One region of the Azorhizobium sp. AG788 genome, then DNA from elsewhere that is predicted to be linked to it. Evidence: predicted binding sites of a transcription regulator. Region 1 holds the regulator's gene; each other region holds the start of a gene.

Evidence for each region. Region 1 encodes LexA, which represses DNA repair genes until DNA is damaged. Its sites were predicted from a motif close to TGTTCNNNNTGTGTTCNG; they were not measured.
Region 2: the regulator LexA is predicted to act here: its motif matches at 5,015-5,032, upstream of dinB (DNA polymerase IV).
Region 3: the regulator LexA is predicted to act here: its motif matches at 3,876-3,893, upstream of uvrA (excinuclease ABC subunit UvrA).

The regions. Positions count from the first base shown of each region.
Region 1 covers NZ_SOBM01000002.1:266,853-273,653, forward strand. The annotation lists gene DFO45_RS05265 (ComEC/Rec2 family competence protein) at 1-2,645, shown strand, start outside; gene lexA (transcriptional repressor LexA) at 2,713-3,423, opposite strand; gene glp (gephyrin-like molybdotransferase Glp) at 3,561-4,793, opposite strand; gene moaC (cyclic pyranopterin monophosphate synthase MoaC) at 4,796-5,272, opposite strand; gene DFO45_RS05285 (DUF2147 domain-containing protein) at 5,272-5,700, opposite strand; gene trpC (indole-3-glycerol phosphate synthase TrpC) at 5,774-6,565, opposite strand; gene trpD (anthranilate phosphoribosyltransferase) at 6,562-6,801, opposite strand, start outside.
Region 2 covers NZ_SOBM01000006.1:38,258-45,058, forward strand. The annotation lists gene DFO45_RS16205 (error-prone DNA polymerase) at 1-790, opposite strand, end outside; gene DFO45_RS16210 (DUF6504 family protein) at 787-2,310, opposite strand; gene DFO45_RS16215 (ImuA family protein) at 2,225-3,022, opposite strand; gene DFO45_RS16220 (hypothetical protein) at 3,006-3,209, opposite strand; gene xth (exodeoxyribonuclease III) at 3,373-4,143, shown strand; gene DFO45_RS16230 (SOS response-associated peptidase family protein) at 4,236-4,970, shown strand; gene dinB (DNA polymerase IV) at 5,117-6,220, shown strand; gene DFO45_RS16240 (hypothetical protein) at 6,799-6,801, shown strand, end outside.
Region 3 covers NZ_SOBM01000008.1:231,967-238,767, reverse strand. The annotation lists gene uvrA (excinuclease ABC subunit UvrA) at 694-3,633, opposite strand; gene ssb (single-stranded DNA-binding protein) at 4,143-4,778, shown strand; gene DFO45_RS21070 (autotransporter domain-containing protein) at 5,130-6,801, opposite strand, start outside.

The DNA of each region.
Region 1 (6,801 bases):
TTCTTCTCTATTTCGGCGCGGCGCAGGAGCCGTCGCTGCCGGCTGTCCTCGGTCTTGCCGGCGCCCTCGCAGTCGCAAGCCTTTGTGCGCGGGCGCGGCCCGTGGCCTTCGCGCTGCTGCTGTGGCTGACCGCGGTCGGAGGCGGTTTCGCCCTCGCTACCGCACACACCGCATGGATCGCGCACCCGGTGCTCCTGCCGCCTCAGACACCGGTGCGCCTCTCCGGTTTCGTGGAGCAGGTGGAGCGGCGGGCGAAGGCGGATCGCATTCTGCTGCGGGTGACGACAGCCGAGGGCAAGGGGCTTGCGGTGAAGCCGCAGCTCGTGCGGCTCTCGGTGGCGCGGGGCAGCGCACCGGCGGCAGGCACGCCGGTCTCCGTTCTGGCCCGCCTGCTGCCGCCCATGGAGGCGGCGCTGCCGGGTGGATATGACTTCGGCCGCAATATCTGGTTCCGCGGCATTGATGCGGTGGGATTCGGGCTCGGTCGCCCGCGGATCATCGCGCTCGCCGAGCCGGCTCCCTTCAGCGTGCGCATGGGGCGCCTCGTGGACGAGGTGCGTCAGGCGGTCGGCGCGCGCATCCGCGCCGTGCTCAGCGGCACCGCCGCCGACATCGCCGTGGCGCTGGTCGTGGGTGACCGTGCTTCCATCTCTCCGCAGGTGGAAGAGAGCATGCGCGTCTCCGGCCTCACCCATGTGCTCTCCATCTCCGGCCTGCACATGGCCACGGTGGCGGGTACACTCTTCTTTCTCGTGCGCGGCGGCCTTGCGGCCTTCCCCCCGCTGGCGCTGGGGTTTCCCATCAAGTCTCTGGCGGCTGCGACGGCGCTCGCGGGAAGCGGCGTCTATCTCCTGCTCTCCGGGAATGACTGGCCGGCCCAGCGCTCCTTCTGGATGCTCGCCATCGTGCTGGTGGGCGTGATCGCGGGGCGAGCGGCGCTCACTCTGCGCACGGTCGCGGTAGCGGCGGTTCTGGTGCTGGCGTTCGGCCCCGAATCCTTGCTGGAGCCCGGCACGCAGATGTCCTTCGCCGCGACGCTGGCGCTGGTGGCGGCCTACGAGCAATGGACCGGGCTGCGCGGCCGGCTGGCGGCCGGCCCGCTCGTGCTGCGGGCGCTGGCGCGCATGGGCCTGTTCTTGGCCGCCCTCTCCATGACCTCCGTGGTCGCCGGGGCTGCGACGGCGCCCTATGCGGCGCTGCATTTCCAGCGCCTGGGCATCATGGGCCTCCTCTCCAACCTCGCGGCCATGCCGGCGGTGGAGTTCCTCGTCATGCCCTTCGGCCTGCTCGGGGTGCTTCTCCTGCCGTTCGGCTGGGATTTCATCGCCTGGCCGGTGATGGGCCTCGGCATCGACATCATGGTGAAGGTGTCGGACGTGGTTGCGGCCCTGCCCGGTGCCGACATGCGCACCGATTGGGTTGGGGCGGGCACTGCCGCCTTCGCGACACTCGCTTTGCTGGCGCTCTGCCTGCTGCGGGGGCTTCTGCGCCTTGCCGCCGTGCCCTGCGTCGTCGCGGCGCTCCTGCTCCTGGGCGCGCCACCCCGGCCGGACGTGCTGATTGCCGCCAACGGCCAGACCGTTGCCGTGCGCGGCGGCGATGGGCGCCTGAGCATCGCGGGCGCGCGCAGTTCGCGGCTGGTGGCGGAGCAGTGGCTCAGCAAGGAAGCCGATCCGCGCACGGCGGAGGCGCCCGATCTGGCGCAGGGCTTTGCCTGCGATGCCCGCCGCTGTATGGCGCCGCTCCCGGACGGCACGAAGATCGTATTGGTTCGCAAGGCCGAGGCTCTTCCGGCCGCGTGCGGGGAAGCGAGCCTCGTGGTGACGGCGGAGGTCCCTTCGACCGAGAACATTTCGGCCTGCGCCGCCCGCCTGTTCACGCCGCAGGACATGAGCCGCACGGGGACGCTGGCGCTCTTTCATCGACCGGGGCAGGCGGCAGGGGAGATAGCCACCCCGCATCGGGTCGCGGGTGAACCTCCGCCGGCGATGGGAGAGGCCGCACCAGCGGCCGTGGAGCTGCCACAGGCTGCATCCGGCAACAGCGTGCAGGCTAAAGCCGCGCCCGAGCTCCGTCCTGAAACGCCGTCCGAAACAGACGCTTCGTCTTCCGAGGTGAGACCCGCATCGGCGCAAGCCGAACCGGATGGTCCGCCGCCGGCCCCGCCGGCCACGCGTCCGCGCCGCATGGCGGCCGATCACCGGGCCTCGCTCTGGCGCGATCAGCAGGCCCGCTGGGCCAAGGCGCGAGAGATAAGGGCGGCAAGGAACGGAGGCACCCAATCCGGGATACGCCCGATGTCCTCAGCGCCGCCGATGCCGCCAACGGCAGATGCCGGGGCAATCAGGCGCGCACATGTGGAGGAGGAGCCAACCGTGGGTAGGCAGAAGTCCATCGCTCCGTCAGCTCAGCCGCACACGCCCACGGAGAGGGCCCCTCGACAATCGGCGCGGAGCGCCATGACCCAAGCGCCTTCTCAGGCGCAAATCCGCCAGTCCTTCGCTGTGCACTGGCGAACTGTTCCGACGCGCCCTGTCGGCGTTCAGCGGCCCTGGATGCCAGTGCTCCCGGATCTGCCGATGCCCGTCGTCGATACGGAGACAGCCGGCCGCCGAAGCGCGGACGATGCGCAGGAGGAACCCTGATGGTCCCGCTGCATCTCACTGTCCCAAAACAATCCGTCTCTCGGAAACCGCGCTTCCGAACGCGCCCTCAGTACCGGCGGATGAGCCCCACGAGCCGCCCCTGGATGCGCACGCGGTCGGGGCCGAAGATGCGCGTTTCATAGGCGGGATTGGCGGCCTCAAGGGCGATGGAGGCGCCCTTGCGGCGCAGGCGCTTGAGGGTGGCTTCCTCGTCATCCACCAGCGCCACGATGATGTCGCCGGTGTCGGCCGTGTCGCACTTGCGGATGAGCACCGTGTCGCCGTCGAGAATGCCGGCCTCGATCATGCTGTCGCCGCGCACCTCAAGGGCGAAATGCTCCCCCGTGCCGAGCATTTCGGGGGGCAGGTTCAGCGTGTTGCTGCGGGTCTGGATGGCCGAGATGGGCGAGCCGGCCGCAATGCGGCCCATGACGGGCACGGCCACCACGGCGGCTGGTTCCTCGTCATCCACCACCGGGCGCACGCGCCCGAGGCTGCCCTCGATCACGCTGGGTGAGAAGCCGCGCCCGCCGCTGCGGGCGGCCGCGAGACCCGGCGCCGCGCTATCCGGCAGGCGCACCACCTCCAGCGCCCGCGCGCGGTTCGGCAGGCGGCGAATGAAGCCGCGTTCTTCAAGGGCCGTGATGAGGCGATGGATGCCGGACTTGGAGCGCAGATCCAATGCTTCCTTCATCTCGTCGAAGGAGGGAGGCACGCCCGTTTCCTTCAGGCGCTCATGGATGAAGCGCAGAAGATCATACTGCTTGCGGGTGAGCATCGTGTGGTTCCGCCCCTTGCGACCAGGCCCATCGGACCGGGAGACGATCCGCTCCGCGCCCTGCGAAACAAATCAGGAACATTATGTACCTGTTTCTTGTTTGTTCCACAAGCCTCAACATCGGGTAAACGCCGGTCTCAGGCGTTGAGCGGAATGATTTCGCACGGGTCGCCCACCTTTGCCTCGGGCGCATGAGCGGGGCGAATCAGCAGGCAGTCGGCGCTCGCGAGAGCCGAGAGCATGCTGCTGTCCTGATTGGTCAGAGGATGGGCAATGGCTTGCCCGTCCTCGAAACGCAGCCGCGCCCGCACGAAATCCATGCGCGTGTCATTGGCCGGCATGGCGGTGCCGAGCCGCGCCGGGCGCGTCGCCATCAGCGGGGCATCCTCGCCCTGCATCCGGCGCAGGATGGGCAGCAGGAAGAGCACGGCGCAGACATAGGCCGAGACCGGATTGCCCGGCAGGCCGAGGGCCCGCATGTTGCCGCCGGCGCCGAACATCAGCGGCTTGCCGGGGCGCAAGGCGATCTTGTGCACGGCGAGCGCGATGCCCTCGGCCTTCAGTGCCGGGGCCATCAGATCATGCTCGCCCACGGAGGCGCCGCCAGAGGAAACGAGCACATCGATGCCGAGGTCACGGGCGCGGCTTATGGCGGCGCGGGTCTCGTCCATGCCGTCGCGCACGAGGCCGAGGTCGATCACCTCCGCGCCCGCTTCGCGCGCGAGCGCCGCAAGACCATAGACGTTGGACACCACCACCTCCGAAAGGAGGCCGGTGGCCTGTCCGGGATAGACCAGCTCGTCTCCCGTCTGGATGATTCCCACCCGCGGGCGGCGGGCCAGCGGCAGGATGGCGTGATCGGCGGCTGCAGCGAGCATCACGTCGCGAGCATTCAGCCGCCGGCCGGCCGGCAAGAGGGCGGTGCCGGCGGCGAAATCAAAGCCCGCCTTGCGCACATTGCGGCCCTTGGCGAGCGGCACGGTGATGGTGACGCTGTCGCCGTCCCGCGTGGTGTTCTCCTGGATGACCACGGTGTCCGCGCCGGGCGGCACGACGCCGCCGGTGAAGATACGCGTGGCTTCTCCCGGCCCCACGGCGCCGTCGAAGGCGCGGCCAGCGGCCGATTCGCCCACCACCTTCAGGGTCAGCGGGATGTCCAGCGTCTCGGGATAGGCGAAGGCATAGCCGTCCATGGCCGACATGTCGGCACCCGGCTGGCTGCGGCGGGCGGCGAGCGGGGCCGCGAGCACGCGGCCCACGGCTTCGTCCACTGGCACCATCTCGGTTGCCAGAACATCGAGATCGCGCGTGATGAGCGCGAGGGCGTCGGCCACCGGCATGAGCGGGGCCTTCTTGGGCGTGCCGGTCATGCTCACGCCGCGCGCCAGTCGCCCGAGCGGCCGCCGGATTTTTCAAGCAGGCGGATGTTCTCGATGCGCATGCCGCGATCGGCGGCCTTGGCCATGTCGTAGATGGTGAGGCAGGCGACGGAGACGGCCGTCAGCGCCTCCATCTCGACGCCGGTCTGGCCGGCGGTCTTCACTCGCGCGACCACATGAAGACCGGGCAGGGTTTCGTCCGGCGTCACTTCCACTTCCACCTTGCTCAGCATGAGGGGATGGCAGAGGGGGATGAGCTCATGGGTGCGCTTGGAAGCCATGATGCCGGCGATGCGGGCGACGCCGAGCACGTCGCCCTTCTTGGCATTGCCGGACTGGATGAGCGCGAGGGTCTCGGGGGCCATCACCACCTGTCCTTCCGCCAGCGCCTCGCGCGTGGTGGAAGGCTTGTCGGACACATCCACCATGCGCGCGGCGCCGGTGGAATCGAGGTGGGTGAGGCGCGTCATCAGCGGACCCTGGTCCAGGTCTGGGTCTGGCACAAGGGCACGACGATGCAGCCGCGCACCTTGAGCGTGTTGTCACCATCCAGCGTCAGCGAGGCGCTGTAGGTCTTGCCGTCATCGGCATTGTAGATCTGCCCGCCGGTCCATTCCGTGGGGCCGCCGGAGAAGCCGCCGAGAATCTGCAGGCCCTTCAGCACGCGGTCGCGCTTGGCGGCATCCGAATTCTTCGTGTCCTTGAGGTTGGGGTCGGCCTTGATGCCCTCGGAGGTCACGATGCGGCCGCACACCGAGGCGCCGCACTTGCTGATCTCCACCTGTCCGCCATGCACCGGCGTCGCCCACAGGCCGGTCACGTCAGCGGCCGCGGCCGGGAGCGTGAGTCCGGTGAGGCCCATAAAGGCGCTCGCGGCGAAAATACCCACCATCTTCATGCGCATCTCCCTAGGGGCCGCATCTTGCGGCGGCCTCGGGGCCAGTATGCCCCCGGCCGTTCCGCGCCGGAAGTCAGCCGTTCAGCAGCGTGCGGGTGGCGGAGGTGACATCCTCCTGCCGCATCAGGCTTTCGCCCACGAGAATGCTGGCGATGCCCACCTGCCGGAGCAGCTTCACGTCCGCATGCGTGAAGATGCCGCTCTCGCCGATGACGATGCGGTCCTTCGGCACGCGCGGGGCGAGACGGCCGGAGGTGGCGAGCGTCGTCTCGAAGGTACGCAGGTTGCGGTTGTTGATGCCGATGAGCTTTGAGGGCAGAGCGAGCGCCCGGTCGAGCTCGGCTTCGTCATGCACCTCGATGATCGAATCCATGCCGAAATCGGTCGCCGCGGCCACAAGGTCGCGGGCGAGCGTGTCATCCACGGCGGCCATGATGACGAGGATGCAGTCGGCGCCCCAGGAGCGGGCTTCCGCCACCTGATAGGTGTCGAACAGGAAATCCTTGCGCAGCACCGGCAGGCTCACCTGCGCGCGGGCAGCGATGAGATATTCCGGCGCGCCCTGAAAAGAAGGCCCGTCGGTCAGGATGGAGAGGCAGGCCGCGCCCCCGTCCTCATAGGCGCGGGCCAGCTCCGGCGGATCGAAATCCGGACGGATGAGGCCCTTGGAGGGGCTTGCCTTCTTGATCTCGGCGATTAGGGCCGTCTGGCCGGCGGCGATCTTCGCCTCCAGCGCCTTGGCGAAGGGGCGCACGGGATCGGCCGCGCGGGCGGCCGCCTCGGTCGCGGCCTGCGGACGCGCGGCGCGCGCGGCTTCGATCTCGGCGCGCTTGTAGGTCTCGATGCGGGAGAGAATGTCGCTCATGCGTCCACCTGCGGGGCAAGCGCCTGCGTGGCGCGGGCAAGTTGCTCAAGCTTCGCCTTGGCGGCGCCGCTGTCGATGCTGGCCTTGGCCATGTCCACCCCGTCGCGCAGCGAGGCAGCGCGGCCGGAAATGAGGAGGGCGGCGCCGGCATTCATGACGGCGACGTCGCGATAGGCGCCGGGGGCACCCTCAAGCACGGCGCGCAGAGCTGCCGCATTGTGCTCGGCATCCCCGCC
Region 2 (6,801 bases), on a different contig from region 1:
CCTCGGGATACTGATAGGCAAGTTCGTTCAGGTCGAAGCGACAGCGCGCGGCGACCTCAAGAGAACGAGCGAGGGCCTCTGGGTAACGGCCAAACAGGCGATGCATCTCCTCCGGGGCCTTTAGAAAACGGTCGGCATGACGCTCCCTCCGAAAGCCGAGGCTGTCGATGGTCACGCCATGGCGGATGCAGGTGACCACATCCTGAAGCTGGCGGCGGTCCGGCGCGTGGAACAGCACGTCGTTGGTGACGACCGTGGGCACCCGCATGCGATGCGCCAGTTGGCTCAGTTCGTGAAGCCGAAGCTGGTCATTTGGCCGTCGGCGCAGCGTGAGGGCAAGGTATGCGCGATTGCCGAAGACGTCCCGTAACCGTCGAAGCCGGATTCCGCATGTCTCATCGGGCTCGTCCGGAACGAGGACGCCGATCAGCCCGTCGCCATATGCGACCACGTCCGACCATTCGAGAAGACATTTCCCTTTGCCCGCCCGTCGCTTGCCTAGTGACAGCAGGCGGCACAGCCGGGCGTAGGCCGGGCGATCGGCCGGATAGACCAGCACCGACATGCCGTCGTTGAGGTCGAGCCGGCACCCAACGACGAGCCGCACTCCTGTCGCCTTTGAAGCCTCGTGCGCCCGGACGATGCCAGCGAGGGAATTGCGATCGACGATCGCAAGCGCCTCAATGCCGAGAGAAGCCGCCGCAGCGAAGAACTCGTCGCAGGACGAGGCCCCCCGCAGGAAACTGAAGTGCGAGGTGACCTGGAGTTCGACATACCTCGGCCCGCTCATCCGAACAGTCCGTGCAGGTACCAGCGATGGGATCCGGTGGCGGCATCCTCACCGTCGCCGGCACGAAACAGCCAGAACCGCTCCCCCGCATCATTCTCCACCCGGAAGTAGTCGCGGACGGCGTGCATCTCCTGGTCGCCGAGCCACCATTCGCCGAAGACCCGTTCCGGGCCGTCTCCGCGCCGGACCCGATGGCGGATCCCGCGCCATGAGAACCAGGCAGGGGGATGATCGGGAAGCAGAGCCATCGTTTCGATGTGCTCCGGTCGCGCCAGAAGCCGCGACGGACGGGGCCAATGGTCGGGCCAGCTTGCACCGGTCGCGGGGCTCATCGGCGCGATGCGGGCCACTGACCGCTCAGGAACATCACTGGCCACAGGCGCCATGCGAAACAGGCTTCGCTCGCCCACCGTGTTGGCGAGCACATCCACGAGCCCGGAAATATCCGAGACGGCTTCTTCGACAATGCTGGTGATCGTCTGCCGGTCAGCGAGAGGCTCCGCCAACGTGGCGGCCAGTTCCAGGCATTCGATGCCGAAGCCTGGCTCGATGGTCTCAATCTTGTCGGTGAGCAATCGGGTCAATCGGCGCGCATCGCGAACGGGCAATGCCATGCCGACACGAACCGCCTGCATCGTGCTGTCAACGCGATAACAGATGAGGTCGAGACGCTTCGCCCCGAGGCCGCGTTCGGCCAAACCCTCGCACAGGGCAATCACGAGCTTCCCGATGTAGCGGGCGATGGTCTCCGCGGCGCCGATCGGTTCCGCAAACGCGCGCCTCACGCGCACGATCTCTTCCGGTCTGATAGGCTCGATGGGCTCTGCCAGGCGGCCAAGGGCCTGGTTCAGGCGTCGTCCGAGCTCCGGACCGAAGCGCAGCGTCAGCGGTGCCCGCGGCATCTCCGCGATGTCTCCGATCCGCAAGAACCCGAGGACATGCAGGCCAGACACGATGTCAGCGGGCAGGCGCAGAGCCGCGATCGGCAGATCAAGGATCCTCGGACACGCATCGCCGCGCGGGATCACCACCGACCTTCGCCCGCCGAAACGGGCCACCGCATGCGCCGCGCCCCAGGTGTCAGCCACGGCCACCCGGGCAGACACGCCTGAGGTCTTCAGCCGTCCGGCGATCGAGGTCAGCATCATCTCCTCGCCGCCATGCAGATGGTCAGCACCGGATGTATCCATGACGATTCCATCCGGTGGATCGGTGGCGACGATGGGCGCGTACCGCTGCATCATCCAGAGGGCGATACGATCGAGGGCTTCGGCATCGGCTTCCGGGACGTGCTGGTGCACAACGAGGTTCGGCACCAGGACCCGAGCCGTGGTGGCCGGCATGCCGGGACGGAGGCCTGCGGCGAGAGCCACCGCATCCGCAGCCATCACCATCTGCTTCTGCCCCTGTCGTCCGACCAACACGAGCGGCGTTTCAGCCGGAGGCGCTGCTGATCCAGCCTTCCTCCGCCACCTGTCCGTGGGCCAAGTCGGAAGCCAGATGGAGACGACCCTCGGCATCACACGCGTCCACTTCGAAATCAGCACTCTCGCCCGCCCGGGAACGGATCAGTTCGACGAGCCATCGGTGTCGTCCGACGCCCGGCACGGGTAACGGCCTGGACGGCAGGACGGAGACCCTCCAGCGGGTCATGGCTGCGGTTGGCTGACCAAAGTCAGCCGCATCCGCAGGCCGTCGCCACCGTCGGAGGGCTATGCCCATCGTGCCCGTCTCCTCCGCACGCAGTTGCAGGCGGCGGGAGGCTGTCATGGACAACCGAGCGACTTCACCCACGACGACGCCGAGGCCGCCATGACGAAGACCTTCCTCGAGACAGGTCAGGATGGCCTTGTCGTCGCCGGCCTCCACATAGATCACTCGATCCGGAGGGAGGCCCGCTTGGGCGAGTGCCGGGGCAAACAAGTCCGCCCGCGTGATGCACCAGAGGATCTGGCCGCGCGTACGCGCGGCGATACCCGCCACGAAGAGCGCCGCTGCCGCGCCGTCGACCGCTCCGTTGCCGCCTCCCGCGACTTCGTGCAAGGCCCCCATGGCTAGTCCACCGCCGGGCAAGCGCCCATCCATCGCGGCAACGCCAAACGGCAGAACCCGCCTGATCCGACGCCTTGTTCCCTCGATGCTCTCGATCCGTTCCCGCAGGGCCTCAACGACGGTGTTGCGGCTTCTCCCCGAGCCACCGAGCGGGCCCGCAGCGTCAATGCTGGCACCCATCGAATGCTTCCACGCGCAGAGCCAACTCCGTCAGCCAATGCTCTTCCCATTGCAGCCAGACCGCTTCCCTTTGCTCGGCCGTATGGACCGGCGCCGCGGTGGCGCAGGCATGGCCGCTCAGAGGTTCGGAGGTCGCTAGAAAGGTCGGCAATGCGATGTCGTCCGCGCGAAAGGCATCGCTCGGCATGGTGGTCTCCGGGGCTGAACAGCTCTATGGATTCCACGAGAACAAAATGAGAACAAGCGAAATCTGTCAGGCACACGCGCTGGCTGTGTTTACCGGGGACGGCATCGAACCAGCATGTGCCGTCGGGCGTTCCAGCCACTCACCTCCACGCCGAGGGCCTCCCATGAGGATAGCGACTTTCAACGTGAACGGCGTGAACGGACGCCTCGATGTCCTCCTGCGTTGGCTTGCTCAGGATCAGCCGGACGTGGTCTGTCTTCAGGAATTGAAGGCTCCCCAAGATCGCTTTCCCATCGCCGCATTGGAAAAGGCCGGATACGGAGCGATCTGGCAGGGCCAGAAGGCATGGAATGGCGTTGCCATCCTGGCGCGCGGAGAGACGCCCCTGGAGACCCGTCGAGGTCTTCCCGGCGCGGCGGACGATATCCAGAGCCGTTATATCGAGGCCGCCATCGAGGGTATCATCGTGGGATGCCTCTATGCGCCCAACGGCAATCCGGCACCCGGAGCCAAGTTTGACTACAAGCTGCGGTGGTTCGAGTGCCTCAGATCATACGCTGCCGGTCTTCTCGAACTGGAATTGCCGGTCGTGCTCGCCGGAGACTTCAACGTTATGCCGACTGACCTGGATGTCTACGCTCCAGAACGGTGGCGGGATGATGCTCTGTTCCGGCCGGAGGTGCGCAAGGCGTTCGCCGCCATGACGAACGACGGCTGGATCGACGCCATCAGGCACCTGCATCCGGACGAGCGCGTTTACACATTCTGGAAGTACCTGCGGAACGCCTTCGGCCGCGACGCCGGGCTCCGGATAGACCATTTCCTCGTCAGCCCGGCACTGGCCGGCGACCTTGCTTCTGTCGGCGTGGATCGCGACGTTCGAGGATGGGCCCACGCGAGCGATCATGCACCGGTCTGGCTCCGCCTCCGATGACGGAGCAGTGCACGAAGTGAGAGAACTCTCCCCGTTGGGCTCCTGTCGCCCCCCTGCTATGGTCGAGGGCGGTCGCGCCGGAAACATCTTCGATGTGCAATCTGTACAGCGTCACCAAGGGCCAGCAAGCCATCCGTGAATTGGCCAACGCCATGCGGGATACGACCGGCAATCTCCCCCCACTGACCGGCATCTTTCCCGATCAGTTCGCACCGATCGTGCGGACTGCCGCAGATGGGGTCAGGGAACTGGCTATGGTCCGGTGGGGCATGCCTTCATCCGGCTATGCGCAATTGGAAGCCACGAAGAAGCGTGCGGCGAAGCTGGAGGCGAAGGGAAAGTCTTTCGACTTCAAGGAGCTGTTGCGCCTCGAGCCGGACGGCGGGACGACCAATGTGAGGAACACTGGTTCCAGGCACTGGCAGAGGTGGCTTGAGCCATCGAACCGATGTCTCGTGCCTTTCACGAGTTTCAGTGAACACAACAAGGTCTTCGGGGGCGATGTCTGGTTTGCCTTGGACGAGACGAGGCCTTTGGCCTTCTTCGCGGGGATCTGGGTGCCCTCATGGACCTCCGTTCGAAAGGTCAAGGAGGGCGAGGTCACCATCGACCTTTTCGCCTTTCTGACGACGGAAGCGACCGAACCTGTCTTATCAGTCCACCCAAAGGCGATGCCGGTCATTCTGACAATGGAGCAGGAACGCGAGATCTGGATGACGGCGCCCTGGGAGGAAGCGTCGGCCCTCCAACGCCCCCTCCCGTCCGACACCCTCCAGATCGTCGCCCGCGGCCGCAAATGGGACGGCCTTGATCCGGCAGAAGCCTGACCAACGCGTCGCGGGCAGGACCGCGGGGCGCGGAAGCAGGTGTTTGTTGCCTTTTTGTTCTCATTTCGCTATTAAAAGTTTGGCTGGTGACTCAATCACCCCATGGCCTCCACCGCATCTGCAAGCGAGCAGCACGGGCGACGAAGATGGGACCCGGCGACGCAAACCGATCAAGCGCGCCCACACGCAAGATCATCCACGTCGACATGGATGCCTTCTACGCATCGGTGGAGCAGCGCGATAATCCTCAACTCCGCGGCAAACCCGTGGCCGTTGGCGGGTCAGCCGCAAGGGGAGTTGTCGCAGCAGCGAGCTACGAGGCCAGGGCTTTTGGCGTGCATTCCGCGATGCCATCGGTGACCGCGAAGCGGAAATGCCCGGAGCTGATTTTCGTCCCGCCCCGCTTCGAGGTTTACCGAGCAGTCTCGGGGCAGATCCGGGAGATTTTCGCTGAGCACACCGACCTGATCGAACCGCTGTCGCTCGATGAGGCCTATCTCGACGTCACGGTGAATCGCAAAAGCATTCCGGCAGCCACGGCCATTGCAGAAACGATCCGCGCGAGGATCAAGGAGGTGACGGGCCTGAACGCATCTGCTGGCATCTCCTACTGCAAGTTTCTTGCGAAGACGGCCAGCGACCTCAACAAGCCGAACGGTCAGGCCGTCATTACCCCTCGGATGGGGCCGGCTTTCATCGAAGCTCTGCCGGTGAAGAAGTTTCACGGCGTCGGACCGGCAACGGCCGCCAAGATGGCGCGGCTGGGGATCGCCACCGGCGCTGACCTCAGAGCGAAGTCGCTGGACTTCCTTCAACAGCACTTCGGCAAATCGGGCGCCTGGTATTACCGGATCGCGCGCGGCATCGACGAACGGCCGGTTGAGCCCCACCGGGAGCGAAAATCGATCGGCGCTGAGGATACCTTCGCAATCGACATCTTCGATTTCGGCAAGGCCCGCCAGGAGTTGGAGCCGCTCGCAGCCAAAGTCTGGCGCCATTGCGAAGGGCGCGACCTTTCCGGGCGCACAGTGACCCTCAAGGTGAAGTACGCGGACTTCCAGCAGATCACCCGAAGCCGCACCCGCAACGCCCCGATCACGGGCGCCATCGATCTCGAGCGGTTCGCGGCGGACTTGCTGGCGCCCCTCTTCCCTCCACGGAAAGGCATACGTCTTATCGGCGTGACCGTCTCATCGCTGGAGGCCTACGGTCCAGATCTGATCGGAAGGCGCCAGCTTGCGCTCCTATAGACCTCACATGGCCTTACGGCGGCAGACAGCGTGAACAACCCTGCCAATGCAGCCACATCATTCCGTGCCGAAAAATGTGCGCCATGCTGCGTATATGGGTAGAGCCCACAGGAGGAGGCTGATCCCCGTATAGAACGCACCTGCAACAAGCCGCTTCCAGATTGGCGCCTCCGACGAGGTCCAGATGCGGCTGAGATCTATCTCTTTATGAAACCTTTTCTGCTGCAAAGGGCCGCTCCACTGCAATCATTCTCTCAGAGATATTCGAATATACGAAAACTCGCCAATCCTACGCAAATGCAGATGCACACAGCAGATATCATCTATATGGGAACCGATTATCCCTTTCGATCCACGGAGATTTCGCCAGACGCAGCCAACAAGTCGTCAAAATAGCATCGCATTAGATAATGCCACGCGGAAGCGGCCCGAGCGCCATAATCACTTATTCGCGGTCGCCGCATGTAAGGCAGACAACCAGCAGCTCAGATTCGATAGCAAGCAATTGACCAATTGATGACCTATCCCCTTGCGGCAACACGCATTCCTTGGCAGCATGCTGCGCCAAGGTGGGGACTATG
Region 3 (6,801 bases), on a different contig from region 1:
ATTGCATGCCCCGCATATAAGCAGAAATGGAGTGAATCTGTTTACCAATGCCTCTGTGGTGAGCAGATACATCTTGCGGTGCCGCAAAACGCGGCCGCCCTCATCGGGAGCGTGCCTGATTAGCGGGCAGTCCAAGTTTGGATCGGATAAGTCTTTGATTTTGTTTCAGGCCAGAGGCCCGGCGCCGAGTCAGGGCCGGCCAGAACCCGTCGCCGGAAATCGTGACGGCCTGATGTCAGGCGTCTCGAGTAGGCGTGAAGGAGCATAAAGGCTCCCGCGCGTTCGCACCTGCGGCAAAACCGTGTCGCCGCCGCGCGAAACCGTCGCAACCCATAGCGGAACACCACCAAACTGGAAGCATCCCTGCGCCAGATGCATAAGGTGAAACCCGCCCGGACACAGTCGCTTTGTTTGCATGCATATGATGCGCGCGACGCGGGACGGAGCCCTGTGTCCGGGTGTGGACAGGGATTCGGGCCGGCCAGCCCCGATCCAACGCCTCGTCGGCCTTCGAGATGAGGCATAAGCCCGCCGCGCACCAAGAAAGGAGCGGAATCGCCCCGCCTCTGGCTTTCCCATCCGTGCCGCACCAGCGGCTGCGCGCTCCTCGGAGATTCCACACCCGCGAGGGCGCACCACCGCGTGGGAGGCTTGCAGGAGGGCAAACGGCGCCCCCGGGGAGGCGCCGTTGGGTTATTCGGCCGCTGTCGCCTTCTTGCGCGTCTTCGCCATGGGGCGGCGGGCGAGCACTTCCGCGAGGAAGGTGCCGGTATGGGAGCGCTTCTCCTTGGCCACCACGTCCGGCGGACCGGCCACCAGAATCTCGCCGCCGCCGTCGCCGCCTTCCGGTCCGAGGTCGATGACCCAGTCGGAGGTCTTGATGACTTCGAGATTGTGCTCGATCACCACCACCGTATTGCCCTGCTCCACCAACTCGTGCAGCACCTCCAGCAGCTTGGCCACATCATGGAAGTGCAGGCCGGTGGTGGGCTCGTCCAGGATATAGAGCGTGCGGCCGGTGGCGCGCTTGGAGAGCTCCTTGGCTAGCTTCACCCGCTGCGCCTCGCCGCCCGAGAGCGTGGTGGCCTGCTGGCCGACCTTGATATAGCCAAGGCCCACCTGCGCCAGCGTCTCCAGCTTGTCGCGCACGCTCGGCACCGCCTTGAAGAATTCGGCGCCCTCATCCACCGTCATGTCCAGCACGTCGGCGATGGACTTCTCGCGGAAGGTGACTTCCAGCGTCTCGCGATTGTAGCGCTTGCCCTTGCAGACGTCGCAGGTGACGTAGACGTCCGGCAGGAAGTGCATCTCGATCTTGATGACGCCGTCGCCCTGGCACGCTTCGCAGCGCCCGCCCTTCACATTGAAGGAGAAACGCCCCGGACCATAGCCGCGCGCCTTGGCTTCCGGCAGGCCGGAGAACCATTCGCGGATGGGCGTGAAGGCACCCGTATAGGTGGCCGGATTGGAGCGCGGCGTGCGGCCGATGGGCGACTGGTCGATGTCGATGACCTTGTCCAGATGCTCCAGCCCCTCCAGCTTGTCGAAGGGGGCGGGGGCGTCATGGGCATTGTTCAGCCGCCGCGCCACCGCCTTGTAGAGCGTGTCGATGAGCAGCGTGGACTTGCCGCCGCCCGAGACGCCGGTGATGGAGGTGAACAGGCCGAGCGGGATTTCTGCCGTGACATTCTTCAGATTGTTGCCGCGCGCGCCGGAGAGCTTCAGCATCTTGCGCGGATTGGGCTTGCGGCGCGGGGCCGGCGGCACGGAGAGCTCGCCGGTGAGATACTTGCCGGTGATGGAGGCGGGGTCGGCCAGGATTTCCTGCGGCGTGCCCTGCGCCACGATGCGCCCGCCGTGGATGCCGGCGCCCGGCCCCACGTCCACCACATAATCGGCGGCGAGGATGGCATCCTCGTCATGTTCCACGACGATCACCGTATTGCCGAGATCGCGCAGGCGCTTCAGCGTCTCCAGCAGCCGCGCATTGTCGCGCTGGTGCAGGCCGATGGAGGGCTCGTCCAGCACATAGAGCACGCCCGAGAGGCCCGAGCCGATCTGCGAGGCGAGGCGGATGCGCTGGCTCTCGCCGCCGGAAAGCGTGCCGGAGGAGCGGCCGAGGGTGAGATATTCGAGGCCCACATCCATGAGAAAGCGCAGGCGCTCGCGAATCTCCTTCAGGATCCGGGCGGCAATCTCGTTCTGCTTGTCGGAGAGCGTGCCGGGCAGATCCTCGAACCATGCGCTGGCGCTTCGCACGGACATCTCGCCCACCTGGCCGATATGGTTGCCGGCGATCTTCACCGCCAGCGCCTCGGGCTTCAGGCGATAGCCCGCGCAGGTGGCGCAGGGCACGGTGGAGAAATATTTCGAGATTTCCTCGCGCGCCCAGTCGCTCTCCGTCTCCCGCCAGCGGCGGTCGAGATTGCGCACGATGCCCTCGAAGGTCTTCTTCGTCTCGTAGGCTCTGAGGCCATCGTCATAGGAGAAGGCGATCTCCTCCTCGCCCGAGCCGAACAGGATCACGTCCTGCGCCTTCTTGGGCAGATCGTAGAAGGGCACGGTGAGCTTGAATTTGTAGTGCTTGGCGAGCGCATCCAGCGTCTGGCCGTAATAAGGCGAGGTGCTTTTGGCCCAGGGGGCGATGGCGCCCTGCTTGAGCGTGCGGCTCTTGTCCGGCACCACGAGGTCCGGATCGATGGTCTGCTCCACGCCGAGACCATCGCACGCCGGGCAGGCACCGAAGGGATTGTTGAAGGAGAACAGGCGCGGCTCGATTTCCGGGATCGTGAAGCCGGAGACCGGGCAGGCGAATTTTTCCGAGAAGATGACGCGCTTCGGGCTGCCGTCCGCTTCCTTCTGGTCGGCAAACTCCAGCACGGCGATGCCGTCCGCCAAGCCGAGCGCGGTCTCGAAACTGTCGGCGAGGCGGGCGGCGATGTCGGCGCGCACCACCACGCGGTCCACCACCACGTCAATGTCGTGCTTCAGCTTCTTGTCGAGGGCGGGGGCTTCCGCGATCTCGTGGAAGGCGCCGTCCACCTTCACGCGCTGGAAGCCCTTCTTGAGGAACTCCGCCATCTCCTTGCGGTATTCGCCCTTCCGGCCGCGCACCACGGGGGCGAGGATGTAGAGGCGCGAGCCTTCCGGCAGATCGAGGGTCCGGTCCACCATCTGGGAGACGGTCTGGCTCTCGATGGGCAGGCCGGTGGCGGGGGAATAAGGCACGCCCGCGCGCGCCCAGAGCAGGCGCATGTAATCGTAGATCTCCGTCACCGTGCCGACGGTGGACCGGGGATTCTTCGAGGTCGTCTTCTGCTCGATGGAGATGGCGGGGGAGAGGCCGTCGATCTGGTCCACGTCCGGCTTCTGCATCATCTCCAGGAACTGGCGCGCATAGGCCGAGAGGCTTTCCACATAACGCCGTTGGCCTTCCGCATAGATGGTGTCGAAGGCAAGCGAGGACTTGCCCGAGCCCGAGAGGCCCGTGAACACCACGAGGCTGTCTCGCGGAATGTCGAGATCCACATTCTTGAGATTGTGCTCGCGCGCGCCGCGCACGGAAAGAAGCCGGGCATCGCGTCGGTCCTTGGGGGCAGTGACGGCGCGGGAGGAGGGCTTGCGGTCGCTCATGAGTCTCGAGCTTGGGCTGGCGGGCGGGGGCCCGCAGAGAACGGACGGATCGCGGCCAGCCGTCGCCGGTGGCAGCTTCAGAACAGCGTCTGTACGGCAGGGAACCGACCGCGGATGTTCAATCCGCCTCTCGGCTTCCGGCCCGCATCGCCGTGCCGCCGGCACCGTCGTTCCCGCTCCATCGAGGGGCGGGCAGGGTGCCTGCAACGGGGCTCATATAGGAAGCGGCGTGCGATGCAGCAGGGAACGTAACAGGAACGTGCGGGTCGGGCCAGTAAAAAAGCTTGAAACCGTAGCTTGTGGAAATATCGGGCACGCGCTAGAACATAAATGGAACATTGGGGGTTGCCTGGGCCATTTTGGTGGACAACGGGCGCGCGCCCTCGCTTCGCCCGGCAGGACCGTTACGGTGCGAGCAAGGTCTGAGGGCCGTGCGCCCAGGCGCTGATCGGCGGCCTCCGGTGTCAGACCTCATCAGCAGACGTGAAGACAAGAGAACGGAGACCCGAATGGCCGGCAGCGTCAACAAGGTGATCCTGGTCGGCAATCTGGGCCGGGATCCGGAGATCCGCGCCTTCCAGAATGGCGGCCGGGTGTGCAACCTGCGCATCGCCACGTCCGAGACCTGGCGCGACAAGGCGTCCGGCGAGCGGCGCGAGCGCACCGAGTGGCATTCGGTTGCCATCTTCAACGAGAACCTCGTGGGCGTAGCCGAGCGGTTCCTGAAGAAGGGCTCGAAGGTCTATATCGAAGGCCAGCTCGAGACCCGCAAAGCGCCCGACCAGAATGGCGGCGAGCGCTATTTCACCGAGGTGGTGCTGCGCCCCTATCGCGGCGAACTGACCCTGCTCGACGGTCGCGGCGGCGGCAGCGAGGGCGGGGATGATTACGGCGGCGGCAGCGGCGGCTATGGCGGCGGTTCCGATTTCGGTTCCTCCGGTCCCATGGAGCGCGTCTCCGGCGGCGGTGGCGGTTATTCCGGCGGTGGGGGCGGCGGCTTCGGCGGCGGCGGCGGTTATTCCGGCAGTGGGGGCGGCGGCTTCGGCGGCGGCCCGGCCCGGTCGGGAGGCGGCGGCGGTGGCGGCGGTGCCCGCTCGGGTGGCGGTCGCCCGGCCGACGATATGGACGACGAAATCCCGTTCTGAGGCACAGCGGCGCGCAGGGCTCCCCGACCACGCATGCTTTGGCCGCCTCTAGCGATGAGGTGAGCGCGCGCTGGGTTGGGTGTTGAAGCGCCTTATCCTGTTGGACAAGACCTAAAGGCGCTGCTGGGCAGCGCCTTTTTCTTTGCCGGTCTTTCCATCGGATCAGTCAGCCAGCTTCGGCGTCTTTACGACGGGCAAGCGGCTCCGTTCGCGGCGTCACGCTCGATCGTGAGGCGCCGTCCGGCGCGTCCACCTCGTCGGCGAAGCATTCAGAGGCGTTGTCCGGAATAACTGGTGGCGGGGGATGCGGGAGGCCGGGCGCACAATGGCGCGCCCGGCGGGAAATGGAGGTCAGAAGTTGACCGTCAGCATGCCCTTGAAGGCGTTGTCCTGGATGCCGGAGGCGAACTGGCCGCTGTAGGTGGCGGAGAGCACCGCATTGGCGTTGATGCGATAGTCGAGCCCGGCGCCGATGAGGGCGCTGTCGCGGGCGAGCGGCACGCCGGTCACCGTGAAGGGCTGTGAGCCGGTCGCAAAGGCCGTGGTGGAGGCTGGAGCCACATCGCCGAAGGCATGCAGCCAGGCAAGGCTGAGGCTCGGGCTCACCGTCAGGCCGGGCACCAGCGTCAGGCTGCTGCCCACCCTCAGGCCGAGGCTCGAGAACACCGTGTCCATGTCGCCGGTGCTGACCGAGAGGGCGGACGTCGAGCCGGTCTCGGTCAGGCCGTTGGTGGCGAGGTGCACGTAAGCGAGGCCGGCGAAGGGCTCCAGTGCCATGCCGTTCATGCGGAAGGTATAGCCCGCCTCGCCGAACACCTGCGTCGTGCCGGCGTCATAACCGGAGGTGTTGCGGCCGCTGTAACCGCTGAACACCACGCTACGGGTCATGGCCGCATCGTGCCACGTATAGCTGACGCCGGCCTTCAGGCCGAGGTCGCCATAGCGGGCGCCCGCATAGAGGCCGATGTCGTAATTGTCGATGGTGCCGGAGCTGTTGCGGGCATTCGCATCGAGCGTGGTGCGGCTGTAGCCGCCCATGAGGCCGACGCGCCACCGATCGCCCAGCGCCACGTCGGCGCCGCCGAACACGCCGGCGATGTCGCTGCTGACGCTCGCCGCATTGCCGTTGCCCCAGGCATTGCCCCAGGCACCGAAGCCCTGCATCCAGAGCGTCGGGGTCAGGCCCGGCGCCAGCGCCGCCGTCTCAGGCCCGCCGGGCGCGGTCGCCGGCGCGAGCGCCTGCCCGAGCCGCGCGCCCACCGCATCCCGCAGATAGATCGACTGCTGGAGCATGACCGTGCTTGAGGAGGCATAGGCCTCGCCCGACAGGCTGTCGAAGGCGGCGGGCGCCGCACCGACGGGCAGGTTCGCGAGGGCGTAATAGACCGGGTTGCTCCAGCCGAGCCCGTCGGCAGCCCCCGCCACGGCCCGCTGGTTTGCGGTGAGCGCCTGGCTGGCGAAGCTGATGTCGTTGCGCCGCAGCGTCAGATAGACGTCGTTGGCGTCATAGCTCAGCAGCGGCGTCAGGAAGGCGAGGTTGGAGGTGACGCTGGCGAATGTCCCGCTCACCCCGCCCGAGGCCTGAAGGATGGTGAGCGTGGTGACCGGGCTGTAGCCGCCCGCCGTCGCATTCACCGCCACCGTGCCGCCGAGGATGCTGGCAGTGCCGGAGGCGGTGATGAGATCGTGGGCGCCGGAGGGCGTCACGTCCACGCTATAGACCGAGCCCGGCAGGAAGGTGACGTTGCCGGCGACCGTAAGGGTGCCCGGCGAATAGCCCGGCGCCGCCGTGCCGCCGGAGGCCACCGTGAGGCCGCCGATGGTGCCGGTGCCGGAGATCGTGCCGCCGGTGCCGATGGTGTAGCTCGACCGGGACACGGCATTGGGCGACAGGACGAAGCTGGAATCCGCAACGCCGATGTTGCCGTTGTAGCCGGCGGCCGAGGTGAAGTTCACCGTGGAGCCGCCGGTGATGATCACCGCGCCCGAGCCGGTGATGGTGCCGGGGAAGTCGTAGGTGCCG